DNA from 3 places in the Bradyrhizobium sp. HKCCYLS3013 genome. Region 2 is predicted to be linked to each of the others. Evidence: riboswitches for the same ligand, from Rfam matches in the RefSeq annotation. Region 2 holds a riboswitch; each other region holds the start of a gene.
The links. A riboswitch is a leader RNA that binds a small molecule or an ion and turns the genes downstream of it on or off. The one in region 2 is predicted to bind S-adenosylmethionine.

Region 1 (6,577 bases), on a different contig from region 2:
CACTGTCGAGGACGACGGTCCGGGCATTCCGGACGCGAAGATCGGCCGCGTGCTCGAACGCGGCGGCCGCCTCGATGAGCAGGGGCCGGGCAGCGGGCTGGGGCTCGCGATCGTGCAGGACGTGCTCGAAGCCTATGGCTGGCGGCTGCACATCGGACGTTCCCAGCTCGGCGGCGCCAGGATCACGATCGCGCCGGCCATCGTCTCGGCGCTCCGCTGGTCGCAGCCCGCGACGTCGCAGGCCACCCCGGCGCCGTCCATTCTGACAGCAGGCTGACATCCCGCGTCAGCGGCGCGACGCCCCCGGTCGGCTATTTCCTCCGGTCCTACCACCCCGCGCTCCGGCCTGCCGGCAGCGGGGGCCAATGGCCGAAGGAAGCTGATCATGCGCATTCGAAACTCCGCCAAGACGTATGGCTCCGTCGCGATCGCACTGCACTGGATCGTCGCCGTGCTGGTGCCGGCGGCCTGGATTTCAGGCCATCTCGGCGACGTGCTGCCACGTCCCGCTCATGACATGGGCCTGTTCATGCACGTCTCGCTCGGGCTGTCGATGCTCGGCTTCGCGCTGGCGCGCCTGGCCTGGCGCCTGGCCGATCCGCCGCCGGTGCCTGAAGCGACCAAATTCGGCGCGTGGACCGTTCATGTCGGCGAGATCACGCATCTGCTGATCTACGGCATCATGTTCGCCATTCCGGTGCTTGGCATCGTCACACAGTTTGCCCGCGGCTACGGCTTGCCGGTGTTCGGCCTGTTCGAGATCGCCTCACCCTGGATCGGCGACCGCGGCTTCGCCCACGACATGAAGGAGATCCACGAGGCGCTGGCCAATGGCCTGATGATCCTGATCGGCCTGCACGCAGGCGCCGCCTTGCTGCACCATTACTGGCTGCACGATCGCACCCTGCGGCGGATGGTGCCGGGACTGCGGTGATCGCGCCTGTCATCCGGGCCTGCTAGAAGGTCTCCGTCGAACACGCCATCGGAGGCCGCCATGCCGGCAACGCCGCACATCGAAAAGCACTTCACCGCGTCGGAGGTCGTCCGCGACGTCGTCATCGGCATGGCCGACGGCCTCACCGTGCCGTTCGCGCTCGCCGCCGGTCTTTCGGCGGCGGTCGCCAGGACCGACGTGATCGTCACGGCCGGCCTCGCCGAGGTCGTCGCCGGCGCGATCGCGATGGGGCTCGGCGGCTATCTCGCCGCCCGCTCCGACGCAGAGCACTACGCCGCCGAGGAGAAGCGGGAGCACGACGAGATCGAGAAGCTCCGCGGTCGCGAGGTCGAGGAGGTCGCGGCGATCTTTCGCGGCTATGGTCTCGAAGGCCAGGCCTTGACCACCGTGGTCGACGCCATCGCGTCCGATCGCAAGCGGTGGGTCGACTTCATGATGCGCTTCGAGCTCGGCCTCGAACGCCCGGATCCGAAGCGCGCGCCGGTCAGCGCGGTGACCATCGGCGGCTCCTACGTGATCGGCGGCCTGATCCCGCTGATCCCCTACATGCTGGCGGCCGACATCTCGTCGGCGCTCCGCATCTCCGTGATCGCCACTGGCATTGCGCTCTTGATCTTCGGCGCCATCAAGGGCCACTTCACCGGCGTCAACAAGATCAAGTCTGCGCTGCAGACCGCCCTCGTCGGCGGCCTCGCCGCCGGCGCCGCGTTCTGGCTGGCGCATCTGTTCGGGTGAGGTGGAGCGGGATTGCGGTCTAGGCCGTTCGGACGAAGGTCACCGGGCCGGTCATGATCCCGTCACCCGAGCTGTAGGGTGGGCAAAGAGGCGTACGCGGCAACGCCGCGTCGCATCGGGCCCACCGCGCGTTTCGAGCGGTGGCGATGGTGGTCACGCGCCGCTTTGCCAGCAGCGTCAAGATTGATGGCACGCTGAACTAACAACCTGCCGTAGGGTGGGCAAAGGCGCGCCGGGATGCGGCCTTGTCGGGCGAGCTTTCACGCGCGCCGTGCCCACCGCCTACACCCAGCGCCACCGATGGTGGGCACGCGCCGCCCTTGGCGTCGCTTTGCCCACCCTACGGCAGCGTTGTCTGTGACAAAGAGCTTTAGGCTCGCCGAGTTCGAGACTGTTGGTGCTCTGCGGATCTGGACGTCCTGACGACGGCGTTGGGTTGAGACCATGCGTCAGCCTTGAACCAGCATAGCTCACCTTTAGGCCAGAATCTGACGTTCCATCCAATTGGCCGTTGCGGGGAGTTATGGTAGTCGGTTTGGGTGAGCAAGACCCTGACCCCGACCAAAGCAAGAGACCTCGCGATCCGCCTCGCATCTGCTCGCCCTGACGAAGCGCTAAGCGTCGCAAGGGGGATAGAAGCACCTTGGTTCAGGTGTCAGGCGTTATCTCACGTCGCACGCCATTGGCCCGATGAAAGGTATAGCCGCCTCCTTGAAGAGGCGATTCTGGCAGCCGACTGTCAGGAGGATATTTTCAATCGTGTAGCCGTCTCGGCATGGCCGATCAGGGCATACCTCGAGCGCGGCAACGGGCCACCCGCCAAAGAACTTCTCACAAAGTATGTCGCTGCCTCCAGCGCCATTGAAAACATGGGGAGTCGTTCAGAGGCGCTGTTTTCCATATTTCAAGCGTCAAAGCCCTTCGACACCGGGTTATGGCGCCCTGTATTTTGGGCTTTGGTGGCAGCAGCGGAGCCTGCTCTTTCCTGGCGTCAGCTTAGAAACCTGAGGGACGCCGTCGCAATGGTTGCCTCCGATCACGATGAATTGGTGCATCAGGTATTTGAGAAGCTTTCTGAACCGAAAAATCTTTCGACCGTGAGACGCTACCTCGGCCAACATATCAAGCAGCAGCCGCGCTCCTATTTCTGAGTCATGAGCCGCCGAAGCTAGCTGCGATCGCCTGCTTTTCGTGGAGCAAGAGATGGTCACCTGACAACGCGAATACCGAAACCCGCTACGCCTGCAGATCAAGCCCGCCTGGACGTGGCCGCGCCGGCAGACCCTTTCGGATTGGTCAGCCTCATGCCATGATGTGTGATGATGCGCGCGCTTCTCCTCATGACTTCAATCATCGTGCTTGCAACCGCTCCAGCCGCGGCTCAGCGGTTCGATGGCAATGATCCGGTGTGCCTCCAGACATGGGAATGGGGCGGGTCCAGCACGGTCTCGTGCCAGTACAGGTCGTGGGAGGCGTGCAGAGCAGGAGCTGCGGGCCTTTCGGCCATGTGCTTGCTGAACCCCTATGCACAGCGCCCGCCTGAGCCAAGCCGCCGTCGGCCTCCCCGGTAGGCGCCGATTGCGGCCTGACAAGACTCCAATTTTCGACGGAGCGGCCATCGTCGGAGCCGACCAAAAGGTTCGAGATGAGCCAGGAGCGGCCACGCGTTGTTCCTCAAACTGGGGGCGTACTTGCCAAGCTCGATAGTGCCCGCTATCGTCAACTCCAACATCAAGAGTTGGGCCGACGCCCAGCGCCAACCTGCTCCCCGAGCAAGGTGGCTTTCTTCCTTTGGAAGAAGATGTGGCCGGTCCGGCAACTAAACGGGACAAGCCACCACGGCGTCATGCGCTCATCTCTTCGAAGAAGGGGACGAGAATGACTGTCGATCGAATCGAAATTGAGCTGGCCGATGCAAGGTCCCCGGACCTGATTAATCTCGTAACCGCGCTGGACGATTTCTTAAACAAGGTCTGCGGGGTGGAGAGGAATCACGGCTCTCCAATTGATCGGCTAGCGCACGACGACACGCAAATGTTTATCGCGCGGATTGCCGGACAAGCCGTTGGCTGTGCAGGGCTGCAGGTGTTCGCGGATGGTACCGGGGAGGTGAAGCGCATGTATGTCGTCACCGAGGCTCGGACAACTGGAATAGGCAGCAGGCTCCTGACGCGCGTTGTGGAAGCGGCCTTGACCGCCAAGCTGTCGGTTCTGCGGCTGGAAACCACGGAATTTCTTCCCGATGCCCAGAGGCTCTATCGGGCGAAGGGGTTCGTTCCGTGCCCAGCGTATGGCCCTTACGTTTCCAACCCGATCAATTTGTACTTCGAGAGATGGCTGACGAAATGATGGTCGAGGGCGATGTGACGACAAGGAATAGATGATCAAGTCTGCTTTTCGATCGTGTTGCACAATCGAGATCGCCTCTCAGACCAGCCTTACATGGGGTGGTTACTCCGCCATCGCTAGCATCCTACATGGTTGAGGTCGAGCATTCAGATGGCACGGAGATGCTTGTGTTATTTTTCTTGCATCGAGGAGGCACGGTTTGCTTTCGGAAAGCTCCCAAGGACAGAAGAGTTGATAGCGCGTGACGATCCTTACCTGTTGAAGAGGTTGGCGTCCTCATCGCCGCGTTGAATAAGGATGAGTAGCGATTTCTCACCAGCCGGTCACACAGTTTGGTCGTAAGGGAGTTCCGTTCGTTCCATGTCCGTTGTGGGCCAACAAGAGACGTCGCCATGAGGATGGTTGGCGGGTATCCAAAGAAAACACTTCAACAGGCGTTCTGCTTAATTCCGTTAATGATTAGTGTGTAGCAATCTGGTCAAGCTCGCAACGGGTGGGATCATCCTATGCATATTCGCCAGATTGTTTTCGCTGTCGTGCTGCTCGGCGCTTTGGTTCGGTTCGAGCATGCCCAAGCTGAAGATGGCTTCCCAGCAGCGGAGTGGGAGCGCGTCACGCCTGCAGAATTGGGTTGGTCAGAAACCGGATTGACCCAAGCGCGATCCTTTTCGGATCAGATTCATTCGAGCGCGGTTGTGATCGTTCAGCACGGCAAGGTCGTGGCCGAGTGGGGCAGTACGACGAAGCCGATGGAAGTCGCTTCAATCCGCAAGAGCATGCTCAGCGCCCTGATCGGCATCGCAGTGTCGGATCACCAGATCAACCTTGACAGCACGCTTGGCGAACTTGGCATCGACGATAACCCGCCTGGCTTGACCGGGGTCGAGAAGGGCGCGACGGTACGCGAACTCCTCGAAGCGCGTTCCGGGGTCTACCACGCGGCGCTCTATGAGACGCCGGACAATGCCAAGATGAGACCGCCGCGCGGCAGTCACCCGCCCGGCACCTTCTGGTATTACAACAATTGGGACTTCAACGCGCTTGGCACGATCTACGAGCACGCAACTGGCATCGGCCTCTTCGAGGCGCTCGACCAAAAGATCGCAAAGCCAATCGGCATGCAGGACTACCGGCCACAGGATGGCAGCTACGTCCGCGGCGAAGCGTCTATCCACCCCGCCTATGAGATCCGCATGAGCGCACGGGACTTGGCGCGTTTTGCACTTCTCTATCTTCACAAAGGCAATTGGGCCGGACACCAGATCGTGCCGCGGGAGTGGGTGGAAGAGAGCACGCGCAGCTATTCGAAAGCAGCGTTCGGGATGGGCTATGGCTATCTCTGGTGGATCGGCTTTCTGGGCGGTGACGTTGCGCCTACGGTGACTTTGCCCGAGGGCAGCTTTATGGCCCAAGGTGCCGGCGGCCAATACGCCTTAGTCGTACCCGCACTCGACCTTGTCGTGGTGCATCGTGTCGACCGCGATGCGCCGTACGTCGAACCTTCATTTCGCAACATGGCTAGGCTCTTCTGGCTCATCCTGAAGGCCGATGGCTATGATCCGGGGCCCGATGCCTCGCTCACCGCAGCAACCGGCGAAAGACCGACAGGTGAGACCCTGGCCGCAAAATTCAAGGGCAAGACGATCAGCTTCGGTCCGAAGCTCAAGAATGGTCCGTTATCCATGCGATTCGAGCCCGACGGCCGGATGACTTATCCGCACTGGGACGAGTCCTTTGGGCCTGCAACGGGGACATGGGCGGTCGCGGAGGATAAGCTCTGTATCTTGATCTCGGCTGCTAGACGTCGTTGCTACATTCCAGTGCTGAACGGTGAGCAGATTGAGTTGTTCGACCAGCTTGGCGTCATGCAAATCGCCGGGGTGGCGCTGCCTCAGTGATCTGCATGCAGCAATCGGCTCGCGACGTCGGTTCAGGGTCAAAAGCGGACGTGGCTTTGTCGCGCGCATTGGTGCTGACGTCCTGCATCCAGATCCTTCCTGAAGCACTGCGCAAATCGGAGTGCTCGGGTCGACTCCGGTCGCGGGCTCCCGCCGCTCCTTCGCCCGACCGGTGCAAGGGCAGTTGGACCGGCCACCCCGTCGAACGTGTGCGAAAAGGTGCTCGTCGTCGACTGAAAATTTCTATTTCGCGTTTCCAGAAAACGTGCTAGATCATCGCCATCCCGTGCTCCTCGAGAGGGGCGCTTCGCGATCGTCACGGAACGTTGGGCGCGGGATGCGGTGGCTGCAGGATGCCGCAGCGCGGGGTGACCCGCGCGGACGAACGGCAGCTTGCGGACGCGAAGTCGCGTGGTCCTGGCGCCCCGACGCTGGCGCCAAGTCGTCGGGCAATGATCCCGAGGGCGACGGTGGCTCACAAGCCGGACACCGGGGAGATCGCGTATAAGCGTGAAAACCATCGCGCGGGGAATGCCGGGATGTCTCGGCTGAACCTGTGGTGACTGCCGCCTGCTTTTTTTCTGCAGGCGGGCCATGGGGGCGGCCAGCTCCCGGCATTCCCTGCGCCCTCTGCCTGATC
Region 2 (6,577 bases):
ATGAAGTCCGTCTCGTGGTTAAGGTTTGGTATCGCGGCGCTGGCTGTTTCGCTGGCGGCCTCCGCGCGCGCGGAAGACGCGCCGCAGAACTGCGAGGTGCCGGCCTACCTGCTGACCACCGAGAGCCCGCTCCCGAAGGTTGCAGACGCCGTCAAGAACGGCCGCACACTCGATATTCTCGTCGTCGGAAGCCGCTCGTCCTCGATCGTCAACACCTCCGACGCCAATGCCTACCCCGCCCGTCTGCAGGCTGCGCTGAAGGACAAGCTGCCAGCGGTCGCCGTCAATCTCAGCATCGAGCTGCAGCCAAAGAAGACGGCCGAGGAAGTCGCGGGCAATCTCGTTAAACTGGTGGAAGGAAAAAGGCCTAATTTGGTCATCTGGCAGACCGGCACGGTCGACGCCATGCGGTCGATCGATCCTGATGAGTTCCGGCAGGCGGTCGACGACGGTGTGGCGACGCTGCAGAAAGCGGGAGCTGACGTCGTCTTGATGAATCTGCAATACAGTCCGCGGACGGAAACATTGATCTCCGTGCCGCCCTATGTCGACAACATGCGTGTGGTGGCGCAGCAGCGCGACATTCCGCTGTTCGATCGGTTTGCCATCATGCGGCAGTGGAACGAGCAGGGCGATTTCGACCTGTTCAATCCGACGCACGGGGTCGAACTGGCCAGGCAGGTTCATGACTGCATCGGCCGGGCGCTGTCGAAGTTCATCATCGACGCGGCGCATATCGGGCCGGCGCAGCAGAACTAGGATTATGTCGTTCATGACGTCGAATGAGTGTCACCGCGTATCCGGGACATGGGAGAAGCTTTCGGCCGTTGCGGTCATTGCCATCGCCCTCGCGCTGAGCCCGCAGAAGCTACGGGCCCAGAGCGCAGCGCCGGTTGCACCCGCCGCGCTGTCCGATGTGGAGAGCTCCGGTCCGAAGACTCCGCTGATCAGCGAGCTGCGACCGAGCATCGGCTACGTCACATTGGCGCAGGCGAACGATCAGGTGCGCGGGCCGATCGCCGCGGTGCGCCCGGCGGCCACGACCGCGCCGTCTGCGGCGACGACTGCGCCGGCCATGACCGATGCACAGCCGCCGGCTGCAGCCGGGCAGGCCGTCGCGGCCGCGCCGCCGCAATCGCGCAGCATCACCGAGCGGGCGATCGACAAGGTCAAGCAGGTCGCCAAATCGGCCACCGACATCTTCAACCGCGTGCCGTGCCTGGCGCCGAAGGGCGTCGCGAAGAAGAATTTCATTTCGCTGCCGCACGTCGCCAACAAGCTCGCCTCCGGCCTGCCGATCGTGATCGTCGCCTTCGGCTCATCGTCGACGCAGGGCTATGGCGCAAGCGCGCCGGACTACACCTATCCGAATCGGCTCGCCGCGCAGCTGCGCCGGCAATATCCGATGGTCGACATCAGCGTCATCAATGCCGGCGTCGGCGGCGAGGATGCGCCGGAGATGATGAAGCGGATCGAGACGTCGGTGATCGACCGTCACCCGGATCTCGTGATCTGGCAGGTCGGCACCAATGCCGTGCTGCGCGATCTCGATCCGGCCGAGACCGCCAGGCTGGTCGAGGACGGCGTCGCCAAGATCCAGGCCGCAGCCTCCGATGTCGTGCTGGTCGATCTGCAATATTCGCCGCGCGTGAACGAGCGGCAGGAGAGCGCGGGTCGCATGAACAAGCTGCTCGGCCGCATCGCCGAGCTGCATCACGCCGGCATCTTCCCGCGCTTCGAGGTGATGCGCGACTGGCACGAGCGGCAGGCGATCCCGATGAACGAGTTCGTGATCTCGGACGGCTTGCACATGAGCGATTGGGGTTATGCCTGCTTCGCGCAGCTGCTCGGCGACGACATCATCCGCTCGGTTGGCCAGGTCAAGCTCGGCATCAACGCGCCGGCCGAGGTGCCGACCTATCGGCCGATGTGACGCCGCGGGCGTTATCCCGGGGCGCTCGCCGCGCGAGCGAACCCCGGGATCCGGAGGTGATGTGCGGATGAGGAATGACAAGTAGCGCGCAGCGATGAGATCGGTCTACTCGCGACGCCACTTCACCATTCGCTACGCCGCGCTGAGGGCGGCGTCGAGATCCTCGATCAGATCGTCGGCATGCTCGAGCCCGGCGGAGAAGCGGATGAAGCCCTCGCTGATGCCGAGCTCGGCGCGCGCGTCCGGCGTCAGCCGCTGATGCGTGGTCGTTGCGGGATGCGTGACCAGCGTCTTGGCGTCGCCGAGATTGTTGGAGATGCGCGCGAGCCTCAATCCGTTGAGCATACGGAACGCCGACGCCTTGCCGCCCTTCACCTCGAAGCCGACCAGGGTCGAGCCGGCGCGCATCTGCTTCTTGACCGTCGCCGCCTGCGGATGGTCCTCGCGTCCGGGATAGATCAGCCGCGAGATCTTCGGATGCGCGGCGAGGAAGTCGGCCACCTTCGCCGCCGTCTCGGTCTGCGCCCGCACCCGCACCGCCAGGGTCTCGAGGCCCTTGAGCAGCACCCAGGCGTTGAACGGCGAGATCGACGGGCCGGTCTGGCGCATGAAATTGTGGATGTGCTCGGCGATGAACGCCTCCGACGACAGGATCACGCCGCCGAGGCAGCGGCCCTGGCCGTCGATGTGCTTGGTCGCGGAGTAGACGACGACGTCCGCGCCGAGCGCGAGCGGGCTCTGCCAGAGCGGGGTGGCGAACACGTTGTCGACGATCAGCCGCGCGCCATGGGCGTGCGCGATCTCGGCGATCGCGGGAATGTCCATCACGTCGAGCGTCGGATTGGTCGGGCTCTCGAGGAAGAAGCTCTTGGTGTTCGGCCTGACGGCCTTCTGCCACTGGTCGAGATCGAGCCCATCGACCAGCGTCGACTCGATGCCGTAGCGCGGCAGCAGATCCTCGACCACGTAGCGGCACGAGCCGAACAGCGCCTTGGCCGCGACGACGTGATCGCCGGCCCGCAGGGGGGCCAGGATCGCGGTGGTGACAGCGGCCATGCCGGTTGCGGCCGAGCGGCAGGCCTCGGCGCCCTCGAGCTCGATCATGCGGCCCTCGAACATCGCCGTGGTCGGATTGGAGAAGCGCGAATAGATGAAGCCGGGGTCCTCGCCCTTGAAGCGCGCCTCGCACTCCTCGGCCGTGGCGTAGACGAAACCTTGCGTCAGATAGAGCGCTTCGGCGGTCTCGCCGAATTCGGAGCGCAAGGTGCCGGAATGCACCAGCCGGGTTTCGGGACGATACTGGGCGAACGACACCGGCGCCTTCGCGGGGGACTTCGACATGTGACCTCCATCGTGACCACCGCGCTCGGCGCGATGGGCACAAAAAAACCGGCCTGGGAAAACTCCTCAAGGCCGGGATCACATTCGTCCCCGGCCTGTTTAGCGACTTATTTAACGTGGCTGCAAGCCGGCCGGCTCAAATCACCACGGGATAAGTCGTGCTCATAGTCGCAACCGGCCTTTCCGTCAAGCCGGCCATCGGATAACCGGTCAAAAGACCCTATATTGGCTCCACAAGCCGCCGTTCCGGCGCCTGCAAAGGATCAGGCCTTGCCGTTTTCGCTTCCCGCCGACGCCCACGGCATCCTCCCCGATCGCATGATCGTGGCGATGGCGGAGGCCGGCCTGATCATTCCCGAATATGATTTCGTCGAGAGCCAGATCCAGCCGGCGAGCCTGGACCTGCGGCTCGGCGACGTTGTCTATCGGGTGCGCGCGAGCTTTCTGCCAGGGCCGGGGTCGACCGTCGCCGAGCGCATCGACGAATTGAAGCTGCACGAGTTCGCGCTTGCCGATGGTGCCGTGCTCGAGACCAACTGCGTCTACATCGTGCCGCTGCTGGAGAGCCTGGCGCTGCCGAAGGACATCGTCGCTGCCGCCAATCCGAAGAGCTCGACCGGGCGGCTCGACGTGTTCACGCGCGTGATCGCCGACGGCACGCGACGCTTCGACATGATCGGCGCCGGCTACCACGGCCCGCTCTATGCCGAGATCAGCCCGAAGACGTTTCCGGTCCTGTTGCGCGAGGGCTCGCGGCTGTCCCAGGTTCGCTTCCGCTATCGCGACGCGGTCCTGTCGGAGGACGAATTGATCGCGCTGCACCAGGCCGAGCGGCTGGTCGATCGCGATGATGCGGATCTCGCCGGCGGCGTCGCGCTGTCCGTCGACCTGTCCGGCAGCAATGCGAACGGCTATGTCGGCTACCGCGCCAAGCGCCATACCGGCGTCGTCGACGTCGACCGCCGCGCCGGCTATCCGGTCGAGGAGTTCTGGGAGCCGATCAAGGCGCGGCCCGACGGCAGCCTCATCCTCGATCCCGGCGAGTTCTACATCCTGGCCTCGAAGGAAGCCGTGCAGGTGCCGCCGGACTACGCCGCGGAGATGGTGCCGTTCGATCCGCTGGTCGGCGAATTCCGCGTCCACTATGCCGGCTTCTTCGATCCCGGTTTCGGCTATGCCGGCGCCGGCGGGCAGGGCTCGCGCGCGGTGCTCGAGGTGCGCTCGCGCGAGGTGCCGTTCATCCTCGAGCACGGCCAGATCGTCGGCCGCCTGGTCTACGAGAAGATGCTGGCGCGTCCCAACGCGATGTATGGCAGCCGCATCGGCTCCAACTACCAGGCCCAGGGCCTGAAGCTTTCCAAGCACTTCCGCTTCTAGCCGGCTGCGTCTGCCGCGCACCCCCAATGCGCCTGCCGCACAGGGCGCGCGCCAGCGCCGTGCTAGGAAAGCGAAAGCAATCGAACGATAAGACGGCCGCGACCTGCGCGGCCGAGCGGGGAGCTGAGATGTCCGAGATCGGCCTGGCCGACAATCCGGTCGGCGAGGGGCGTGCATTGCCGCCCCCCGAGAAGCCGATGCGGAATAAGCTCGTCGACGGACCCATCCTGCGCACCCTGCTGTCGCTGGCCTGGCCGAACATCATCGCCAACACGGCCGGCACCTGCGTCGTCATTGCCGAGACCTCCTATATCGGCCGGCTCGGCATCGAGGCGCTGGCGGCGATGGCGCTGGTGTTTCCGCTGGTGATCCTGACCATGACGATGTCCGGCGGCGCGATGGGCGGCGGTGTGGCCTCGGCGATCGCACGGGCGCTGGGCGCCGGCGACACCGATCGCGCCTCGACGCTCGCCTCGCATGCGCTGCTGATCGCGCTGCTGTTCGGCGCGACCTTCATGATCGGCATGCTGGTGTTCGGCCCGGCCTTGCTGGAGTTGCTCGGCGGCCGCGGCGCGGTGCTGAGCCATGCCACGGCCTATCTGCAGATCTTCTTCGGCGGCGCGATCCTGCCCTGGCTGATGAACTCGATGGCCGGCATCCTGCGCGGCACCGGCAACATGAAGCTGCCGTCGTTCATGATCCTGAGCTCGGCGATGCTGCAGATCGTGCTGGGCGGCACGCTCAGCCTGGTCCTCGGGCTCGGTATGCGCGGCGTCGCGGCCGGCGCGCTGCTGGCGTTCTGCGTCAGCATCTCGGTGATGGGCTGGTACCTGTTTTCGGGGCGCGCGCGCGTCCGGCCGAAGCTGCGCGGCCTCAGGATCAGCGGCGCGATGTTCGCCGACATTCTCAAGGTCGGCGCCGTCGCCTGCTTCTCGCCGCTGCAATCCGTGCTGTCGATCGCGATCTTCACGCATATGCTGGCGTCGTTCGGCACCGCGGTGCTCGCCGGCTACGGCATCGGCGCGCGGCTCGAATTTATGATGACCACGGTCGCCTTCTCCGTCGGCATGGCCTCGGTGCCGATGGTCGGCATGGCGATCGGCGCGCAGCGAATCGCGCGCGCCCGCCGCATCGCCTGGACGGCGGGGCTGGTGTCGTTCGCGTCGGTTGGCGCGCTGTCGACGCTGATCGCGATCGTCCCACAATTGTGGGTCGACATCTTCACCCAGGACGAGAGCGCGCGCGGCGCCGGCCGGCACTATCTGCAGGTCGCCGCGCCGATGTATGCCTTCATCGGCCTGGCGATCTCGATGTACTTCTCTTCGCAGGGCGCAGCCAGGGTGATCGGTCCGGTGCTGGCGCAAACGGTGCGGCTCGTGTTCATCGCCGCAGGTGGCTCTTATCTGTTGAGCCATGCCGCGACCGAGGGCGACTTCTTCATGCTGGCGGCGTCCTCGATGGTGCTGCTCGGCGTGCTGACGCTCGCGAGCGTCATGCTCACGCGGTGGGGGCCGAAGCCGGCCGCGGCGCTGGAGCTGCGCCCGGCCGTGCTGGCGGCCGGACGCGGTCCTGACGCGCACGCGCCGCCCCCGGCGCGTGTCGGCTGAGCCGCTATCCGCGCAGCCTGCCCAACGTGTCCTGCATCGCGCGCGCGCCGAGCTCCATCTGCTGCTCGATATAGGGCGCGATCTCGTGCGGCAGCACGTCGGTGGTCCAGATCACCCGGCAGCGCTCCTCGCCTTCCGCGATGATCTGAAACGACGCACTGTGCTGGCTGATGCGTTCGTTCCTGATGGCGTAGACGAGGCGCCGGCGCTGATCGTTGCAGTCGACCAGCTGCTCGCGCACCACGCTGCCGTTGGCGAAGCTGACAATGCGGACGTCTCCGTCGAGCCTGGTGCCGGTCACGAAGCCGCGCGCCACCCT
Region 3 (6,577 bases), on a different contig from region 2:
AGAACCGCCCGTTCGCACATTCTGGCAGGTTTCGAACACACAAGAACGCGAAGCAGCCGTTCAACCATCGCGCAGGGAAGGCCGGGTGTTCCGGCTCGTACCTGTGGTTCCTGCCGCCTGCATTTTTTTCGCAGGCGGGCCATGGGTGCGGCCAGCATCCGGCCTTCCCTGCGCCTCTGCGTTATCCGGAGGCGACGCGTGACGCAAAGCTCGGGCGCGGATGCGCCGCGAGGATAAGGCAGCATGTCTCAGACTAACCGCTCTTTGAAAAGTGGAAACCGCCAACCCCAAGCTCGTCATGGCCGGGCTTGTCCCGGCCATCCACGTCGCTCCGCAAATACGATTTACATTGTGATCGTATCGAAGAGATCGTCCCAATCTGGATTAGTTGCAATGATCAGCCCGACCTTCCAGGCACGTGACCAATGCTTGATGTTGTGCTCGCGCTGGATCGCGCTCTGAATGTGTCGTCGAAGACTTCGAAGTAAACGAGCCGCTTCAAACCATATCGCTTAGTGAAGCCGTCGACGAGGCCAGATCGGTGCTGATACACCCGGCGCACGAGATCACTGGTCACACCGACGTACAGCGTGCCATTCGGACGATTGGTCATGAAATACACGTAGCCGCTCGCCATGTCGTCATACTGCAAGACGTGGATGGCCGGGACAAGCCCGGCCATGACGTGGGGAGAGAGCGAGGACCAAACTTCGGCAGCACCCCGGGGCTGCGCTCGGTTCCCTACCGCCGCTCACCCCTGCTCAGCAGGAACACCCCCTGCTCGCCGAACATGTTCCAGAACCACCAGGGCATGGCGACGCGCAGGGGACGGCCGTAACTATCGAGGGCGACGGCGCGTTCCATCTTGACGTCGATCTCGTCGCAGAGCTGCACGAAGTCCTTGATGGTGCAGAAATGAATGTTCGGCGTGTCGTACCAGGTGAAGGGCAGATTGTCGGTGCGCGGCATGTGGCCACCGACCAGCAACTGCAGCCGCAGCCGCCAGAAGCCGAAATTCGGAAAGGTGACGATGGCGCGGCGGCCGATGCGCAGCAGGTTCTCCAGCACGACCTTGGGCTGCCGCGTCGCCTGCAGGGTCTGCGACAGAATCACGTAGTCGAACGCGTCGTCCGGATAATCGACGAGATCCGTATCGGCGTCGCCCTGCACCACCGCGAGCCCCTTGGCGACGCAATGGTTGACGCCCTCGCGGGACAGCTCGATGCCGCGGCCGTCGATGCCGCGGCTTTCCAGCAGTTGCAGCAGATCGCCATCGCCGCAGCCGATGTCGAGCACCTTGGAGCCGCGCTCGACCATGCCGGCGACCAGCAGATGATCAGGCCGATAGGCCAGCACCTCGCCGCCAGTGAAGCCGTTCAGCGGCAGCACACCCTGCATGCTCATGGCTCAGTCTCCCTTCGCATGGGCAAGCCCGCGCGCCTTGCCGGCGGAATCGAGAAACGCGCTGGCGATCTCGAAGAACTCGGGGACATCGAGCAGGAACGCGTCGTGGCCCCGGTCGGTCTCGATCTCGGCGAACGACACCCGCGCGCTGGAGGCGTTGAGCGCATGCACCAGCGCGCGCGACTCCGCAGTCGGAAACAGCCAGTCGCTGGTGAACGACACCACGCAAAAACGGGTCTTGATGCCGCGAAACGCCGCCGCCAGCACGCCGTCATGGTCGCCGGCGATGTCGAAATAATCCATCGCCCGCGTCAGATAGAGATAGGAGTTGGCGTCGAAGCGCTCGACGAAGGACGATCCCTGGTAGCGCAGGTAGCTCTCGACCTGGAAATCGGCGTCGAAGGAGAACGTCGGCAGCTCGCGGTCCTGCATGCGGCGGCCGAACTTGCGATGCAAGGCGGCGTCGGAGAGGTAGGTGATGTGCGCAGCCATGCGCGCCACAGCCAGGCCGCGATGCGGATGCGTGCCCTTGTCGGCGTAACGGCCGTGATCCCAGTCGGGATCGGCCATCACGGCCTGGCGGCCAAGCTCGTGGAAGGCGATGTTCTGCGCCGAGTGGCGCGTCGCGCAGGCGATCGCGAGATTGGCGAACACGCGCTGCGGATAGGCCACCGTCCATTGCAGCGCCTGCATGCCGCCCATCGAGCCGCCCACCACGGCGAACAGCGTGTCGATGCCGAGATGGTCGATCAGCATCGCCTGCGCCCGCACCATGTCGGGGATGGTGATGATCGGGAAATCGAGCCCCCACACCTTGCCGGTGGCGGGGTTCAGCGAGGCCGGCCCGGTCGAGCCCATGCAGCCGCCGATCACGTTGGAGCAGATGATGAAATAGCGACTGGGATCGAGCGGGCGGCCGGGACCGACCAGCGTCTCCCACCAGCCGGGCTTGCCGGTGACGGGATGGCGGTTGGCGACGTGCTGGTCGCCGGTCAGCGCGTGGCAGACCAGCACCGCGTTCGACCGGTCGGCATTGAGCTCGCCGTAGGTCTGGTAGGCGATCTGGAACGGCGACAGGTCGACGCCGCAATCGAGCCTGAGCGGCTTGTCGGCGCCGAACTGCGCCACCGGCGAGCTCGGATGATCGACCTCGTGCGAGCGCTCGTCGGGCGCGACCGTGCGCAACGCGGATGTAGGCGTCGCAGATTTGGACTTCGCAGATTTGGACTTCGGCGTCAGACCTGTCATGTCTCTCACCCCAGCCATCCGGCCAGGGCTCCCGAACCACGTGACACATCAGGCCATGAAAAACCCGGCCTGAACTGGGGTTCGGCCGGGATCGATAACGTCCCCGGCCTGTTTAGCGAGTTTTTTAACGTGGCTGCAAGCCGGCCGGCTCAAATGACCACGGAACGGGCAGAAACTAGTCCCGCGGGCGCTATTCGTCAAGGCAAGCTGGGGTTGACCGTTGGTCGGGCGCTCTGCCGCAGGTCAGCCAAGCCTGGATGGCGCAAGGTAAACTTGCTGTTGCGCAGGTCCGCGGCATCGGAGAGAACGGCATCCGTTCCTTTGGCCGCAGGTTTTCCCGTGGCCTCGCGAAGAGTGACACGGACCATGTCGAACCCGCCGCCCGCCCCGCCCTCGCTCGCCGATCTGCGCAAGGAGATCGATGCCATCGATGAGCAGGTCCATCAGTTGCTGATGAACAGGGCCGACATCATCGACCGGCTGATCAAGGTCAAGAAGACCCAGGAGGTCGGCTCGGCGTTCAGGCCCGCGCGCGAGGCCGACATGATGCGCCGCCTGGTGCAGCGCCATCGCGGCATCCTGCCGCTCGACACCGTCGAGGGGATCTGGCGCGTGATCGTCTCGACCTTCACCTATGTGCAGGCGCCGTTCTCGGTTCATGCCGACGTGTCGGTCGGAGAATCCGCGATGCGCGATTCCGCCAGGTTCCATTTCGGATTCGTGGTGCCCTACGTGCCGCATTTCAGCGCGCAAGCCGCAGTCGAGGCTGTGGCGCGCTCGAAGGGCGATCTCGCGCTGGTGTCGACGACCTCCGGCCATACGCCGTGGTGGATCACGCTCGAGCCCGTGGGCGCACCAAAGATCATCGCGCGGATGCCGTTCATCGAGCGCGCCGACCATCCCGCCGCGCTGCCGGTGTTCGCGGTGTCGCGCGTCGCCGACGATGCGCTGGTGCTCGAGGTCGAGACCTGGAGCATCCGCGTCTCCGGCTGGAATGCGCAGGTGTCGCGGGCGCTGTCGCCGCTCGCCGACGTCATCGCGGTGCCCGATACCGCCTTCGACGGCGCCGCACTGCTGGTATCGATCGAGTCGCCGTCGAACCTCGACAAGATCAGGGCTGCCCTGATCGCGGCGGGCGCCTCGGTACGCTCCGCCGCCCTCGTCGGCGGCCATGCGAAACGCTATACGGTTCCGAGCTGAGACGCCCCGCGCCAGTGATGATTTTCCGGAGTTGACGATGAACCGCCCCGTGCCGAACCCCGGCATCCTCGATATCGCGCCCTATACACCGGGCAAGAGTCCCCAGCCGGAGCCGGGCCGCAAGGTTTTCAAACTGTCGGCCAATGAGACCCCGTTCGGCCCCTCGCCGAGGGCGATCGAGGCATTCAAGAGTGCGGCCACTCACCTGGAAGATTATCCGGAAGGGACTTCACGGGTGCTGCGCCAGGCGATCGGCCGCACCTACGGCCTCGATCCCGACCGCATCGTCTGCGGCGCCGGCTCCGACGAGATCCTCAATCTGCTGGCACACACCTTTCTCGGCCAAGGCGACGAGGCGATCTCGACCGCGCACGGCTTCCTGGTCTATCCGATCGCGACCATGGCCTGCGGCGCCAGGAACGTGGTTGCCGCGGAGACGGAGTATCGCACCGACGTCGACGCCATCCTTGCCGCGGTGACGCCGCGCACCAAGCTGGTCTGGCTCGCCAACCCGAACAACCCGACCGGCACCTACATCCCGTTCGACGAGGTCAAGCGGCTGCGCGCCGGCCTGCCGTCGCAGGTCGTGCTGGTGCTCGACGCCGCCTATGCCGATTACGTCTCGCGCAACGACTACGAGTTCGGGCTCGAGCTGGTCGCCACGACCGAGAACACCGTCGTCACCCATACGTTCTCGAAGATCCACGGGCTCGCGGCGCTCCGCGTTGGCTGGATGTTCGGCCCGGCGCATATCGTCGATGCGATCAACCGCATCCGCGGGCCGTTCAACGTTTCCTCGCCGGCGATGCTCGCGGCGGTCGCCGCGATCGAGGACACCGCGCATCAGCAGATGTCGAAAACGCACACGGAAGCGTGGCGCAACTGGCTGACCGAGGAGATCGGCAAGCTTGGGCTGAAGGTGACGCCGAGTGTCACCAATTTCATCCTGATCCACTTCCCGACCGACAAGGGCAAGACCGCGGTCGAGGCCGACGAATTCCTGACCCGGCGCGGCCTCGTGCTGCGCGCGCTCGCCAACTACAAGCTGCCGAACGCGTTGCGCATGACGATCGGCACCGAGGAGGCCAATCGTCTAGTCGTGGAGGCTCTCAGCGAATTCATGAGGGCGACATGAGCGTCGCGGGGCGATTCGAACGCGTCGCGCTGATCGGCTTCGGCCTGATCGGCGGCTCGATCGCGCGCGCGGCGCGGCTGCAGGGGGTGGCCGGCGAGATCGTCACCACGGCGCGTTCGGAGAGGACGCGCGCGCGCGTCGCGGAGCTCGGCATCGTCGACCGCGTCGTCGCGAGCAATGAAGAGGCGGTCAAGGATGCCGATCTTGTCATCCTCTGCATTCCCGTCGGCGCCTGCGGTCCCGTGGCCGAAGAGATCGCGCCGCATCTGAAGCCCGGCGCCGTCGTCTCCGACGTTGGCTCGGTGAAGGGCGCCATCGTCCGCGACATGGCGCCGCATCTGCCGGGCAACGTTCATTTCGTCCCGGCACATCCGGTGGCGGGCACCGAGAATTCGGGGCCTGACTCCGGCTTCGCCGAGCTCTTCATCAACCGCTGGTGCATCCTGACGCCGCCCGATGGCGTCAATGCCGACGCGATCGATCGGCTGCGCGGGTTCTGGACGGCGCTCGGCGCCAAGGTCGAGATCATGACGCCGGATCACCACGATCGCGTGCTCGCGATCACCAGCCACCTGCCGCATCTGATCGCCTACACCATCGTCGGCACCGCCGACGAGCTGGCGCAGGTGACGGAGTCCGAGGTGATAAAGTTCTCCGCCGGCGGCTTCCGCGATTTCACCCGCATCGCCGCATCCGATCCGACGATGTGGCGCGACATTTTCCTGAGCAACAAGGATGCCGTGCTCGACATGCTCGGCACCTTCACCGAGGACCTCTCGAAGCTGACGCGGGCGATCCGCCGCGGCGACGGCGAGGCGCTGTTCGATCACTTCACCCGCACCCGCGCGATCCGCCGCGGCATCGTCGATATCGGCCAGGATTCGGCGGCGCCGGACTTCGGCCGGCCGCTGCCGCAGTTGAAGAAGCCCTGAGGTCAGAACAGCGGAGGGACGCGGGCGACCTTGAACGGACCGAGCACGACGACACCATCGGAGAAGCGCAGCGGGAAGGTCCGCGCCTTGCGCCCTTCGAGGGTGGCCTCCTTGCCGAGCGCATTGATGCCGAGCGCGACGCCGACATTGGCGTTCTGCTTGACGACCTTGCCGAGGCCGGGAATGGCGCGATCGAGCGCACCGAGCAGGTTGTTGACATCCTGCGACTTCACGCCGGGCGCCACGCGATCAAGCGCACCCTGCGGCACGCCGTTCTCGAGCATCTTGTCGAGACCGAGCGCCGGGATGACCTTTTCGATCCCGGCGACCGTCATCTGCACCTCGCCATCGATGTTGCCATTGGCGGTCAGGCTGAGCGTGCCCGACGCGACCGCCAGCAGTTCGCCCTGCTGGATGCGGGACTGGACGATCTCGACATGACCGCCCGCCGCCTGGATCTCGCGAAACCGCTCCGGCCAGGGTTTGGGCCGGAAGTCCTTGAGACCGGTGACGCGGGCCTGGATGTCGGCATTGAACGGCTCGGCAAGCAGCGGATGACCGCCCTGGATGCTGCCGTTTTCGATCTGCAGCGCAGTCTCCAGCACCGGATGATCCGACGGCGTGCCCTCGGCGAGACGGCCGTGCAATTCGGCATGAT

Region 1: it holds a riboswitch for S-adenosylmethionine, as region 2 does, so the genes downstream of both, ACQR1F_RS19570 (GNAT family N-acetyltransferase) here and ACQR1F_RS22840 (O-succinylhomoserine sulfhydrylase) in region 2, are expected to answer to the same signal.
Region 3: it holds a riboswitch for S-adenosylmethionine, as region 2 does, so the genes downstream of both, metX (homoserine O-acetyltransferase MetX) here and ACQR1F_RS22840 (O-succinylhomoserine sulfhydrylase) in region 2, are expected to answer to the same signal.

The regions. Positions count from the first base shown of each region.
Region 1 is NZ_JBNPTK010000010.1:215,954-222,530, reverse strand. Features, by position in the region: gene ACQR1F_RS19595 (sensor histidine kinase) at 1-277, shown strand, start outside; gene ACQR1F_RS19590 (cytochrome b) at 386-934, shown strand; gene ACQR1F_RS19585 (VIT1/CCC1 transporter family protein) at 995-1,690, shown strand; gene ACQR1F_RS19580 (hypothetical protein) at 2,230-2,841, shown strand; gene ACQR1F_RS19575 (DUF3551 domain-containing protein) at 3,010-3,261, shown strand; SAM-I-IV-variant riboswitch at 3,414-3,523, shown strand; gene ACQR1F_RS19570 (GNAT family N-acetyltransferase) at 3,569-4,039, shown strand; gene ACQR1F_RS19565 (serine hydrolase domain-containing protein) at 4,546-5,937, shown strand.
Region 2 is NZ_JBNPTK010000013.1:146,764-153,340, forward strand. Features, by position in the region: gene ACQR1F_RS22825 (OpgC domain-containing protein) at 1-1, shown strand, start outside; gene ACQR1F_RS22830 (SGNH/GDSL hydrolase family protein) at 1-759, shown strand; gene ACQR1F_RS22835 (GDSL-type esterase/lipase family protein) at 773-1,933, shown strand; gene ACQR1F_RS22840 (O-succinylhomoserine sulfhydrylase) at 2,066-3,274, opposite strand; SAM riboswitch at 3,353-3,432, opposite strand; gene ACQR1F_RS22845 (2'-deoxycytidine 5'-triphosphate deaminase) at 3,545-4,651, shown strand; gene ACQR1F_RS22850 (MATE family efflux transporter) at 4,780-6,258, shown strand; gene ACQR1F_RS22855 (SRPBCC family protein) at 6,263-6,577, opposite strand, start outside.
Region 3 is NZ_JBNPTK010000012.1:33-6,609, forward strand. Features, by position in the region: partial or broken gene ACQR1F_RS21115 (hypothetical protein) at 1-158, opposite strand, end outside; partial or broken gene ACQR1F_RS21120 (GIY-YIG nuclease family protein) at 345-682, opposite strand; gene metW (methionine biosynthesis protein MetW) at 742-1,404, opposite strand; gene metX (homoserine O-acetyltransferase MetX) at 1,408-2,661, opposite strand; SAM riboswitch at 2,744-2,823, opposite strand; gene ACQR1F_RS21135 (chorismate mutase) at 3,019-3,852, shown strand; gene hisC (histidinol-phosphate transaminase) at 3,890-4,987, shown strand; gene ACQR1F_RS21145 (prephenate/arogenate dehydrogenase family protein) at 4,984-5,919, shown strand; gene ACQR1F_RS21150 (DUF2125 domain-containing protein) at 5,922-6,577, opposite strand, start outside.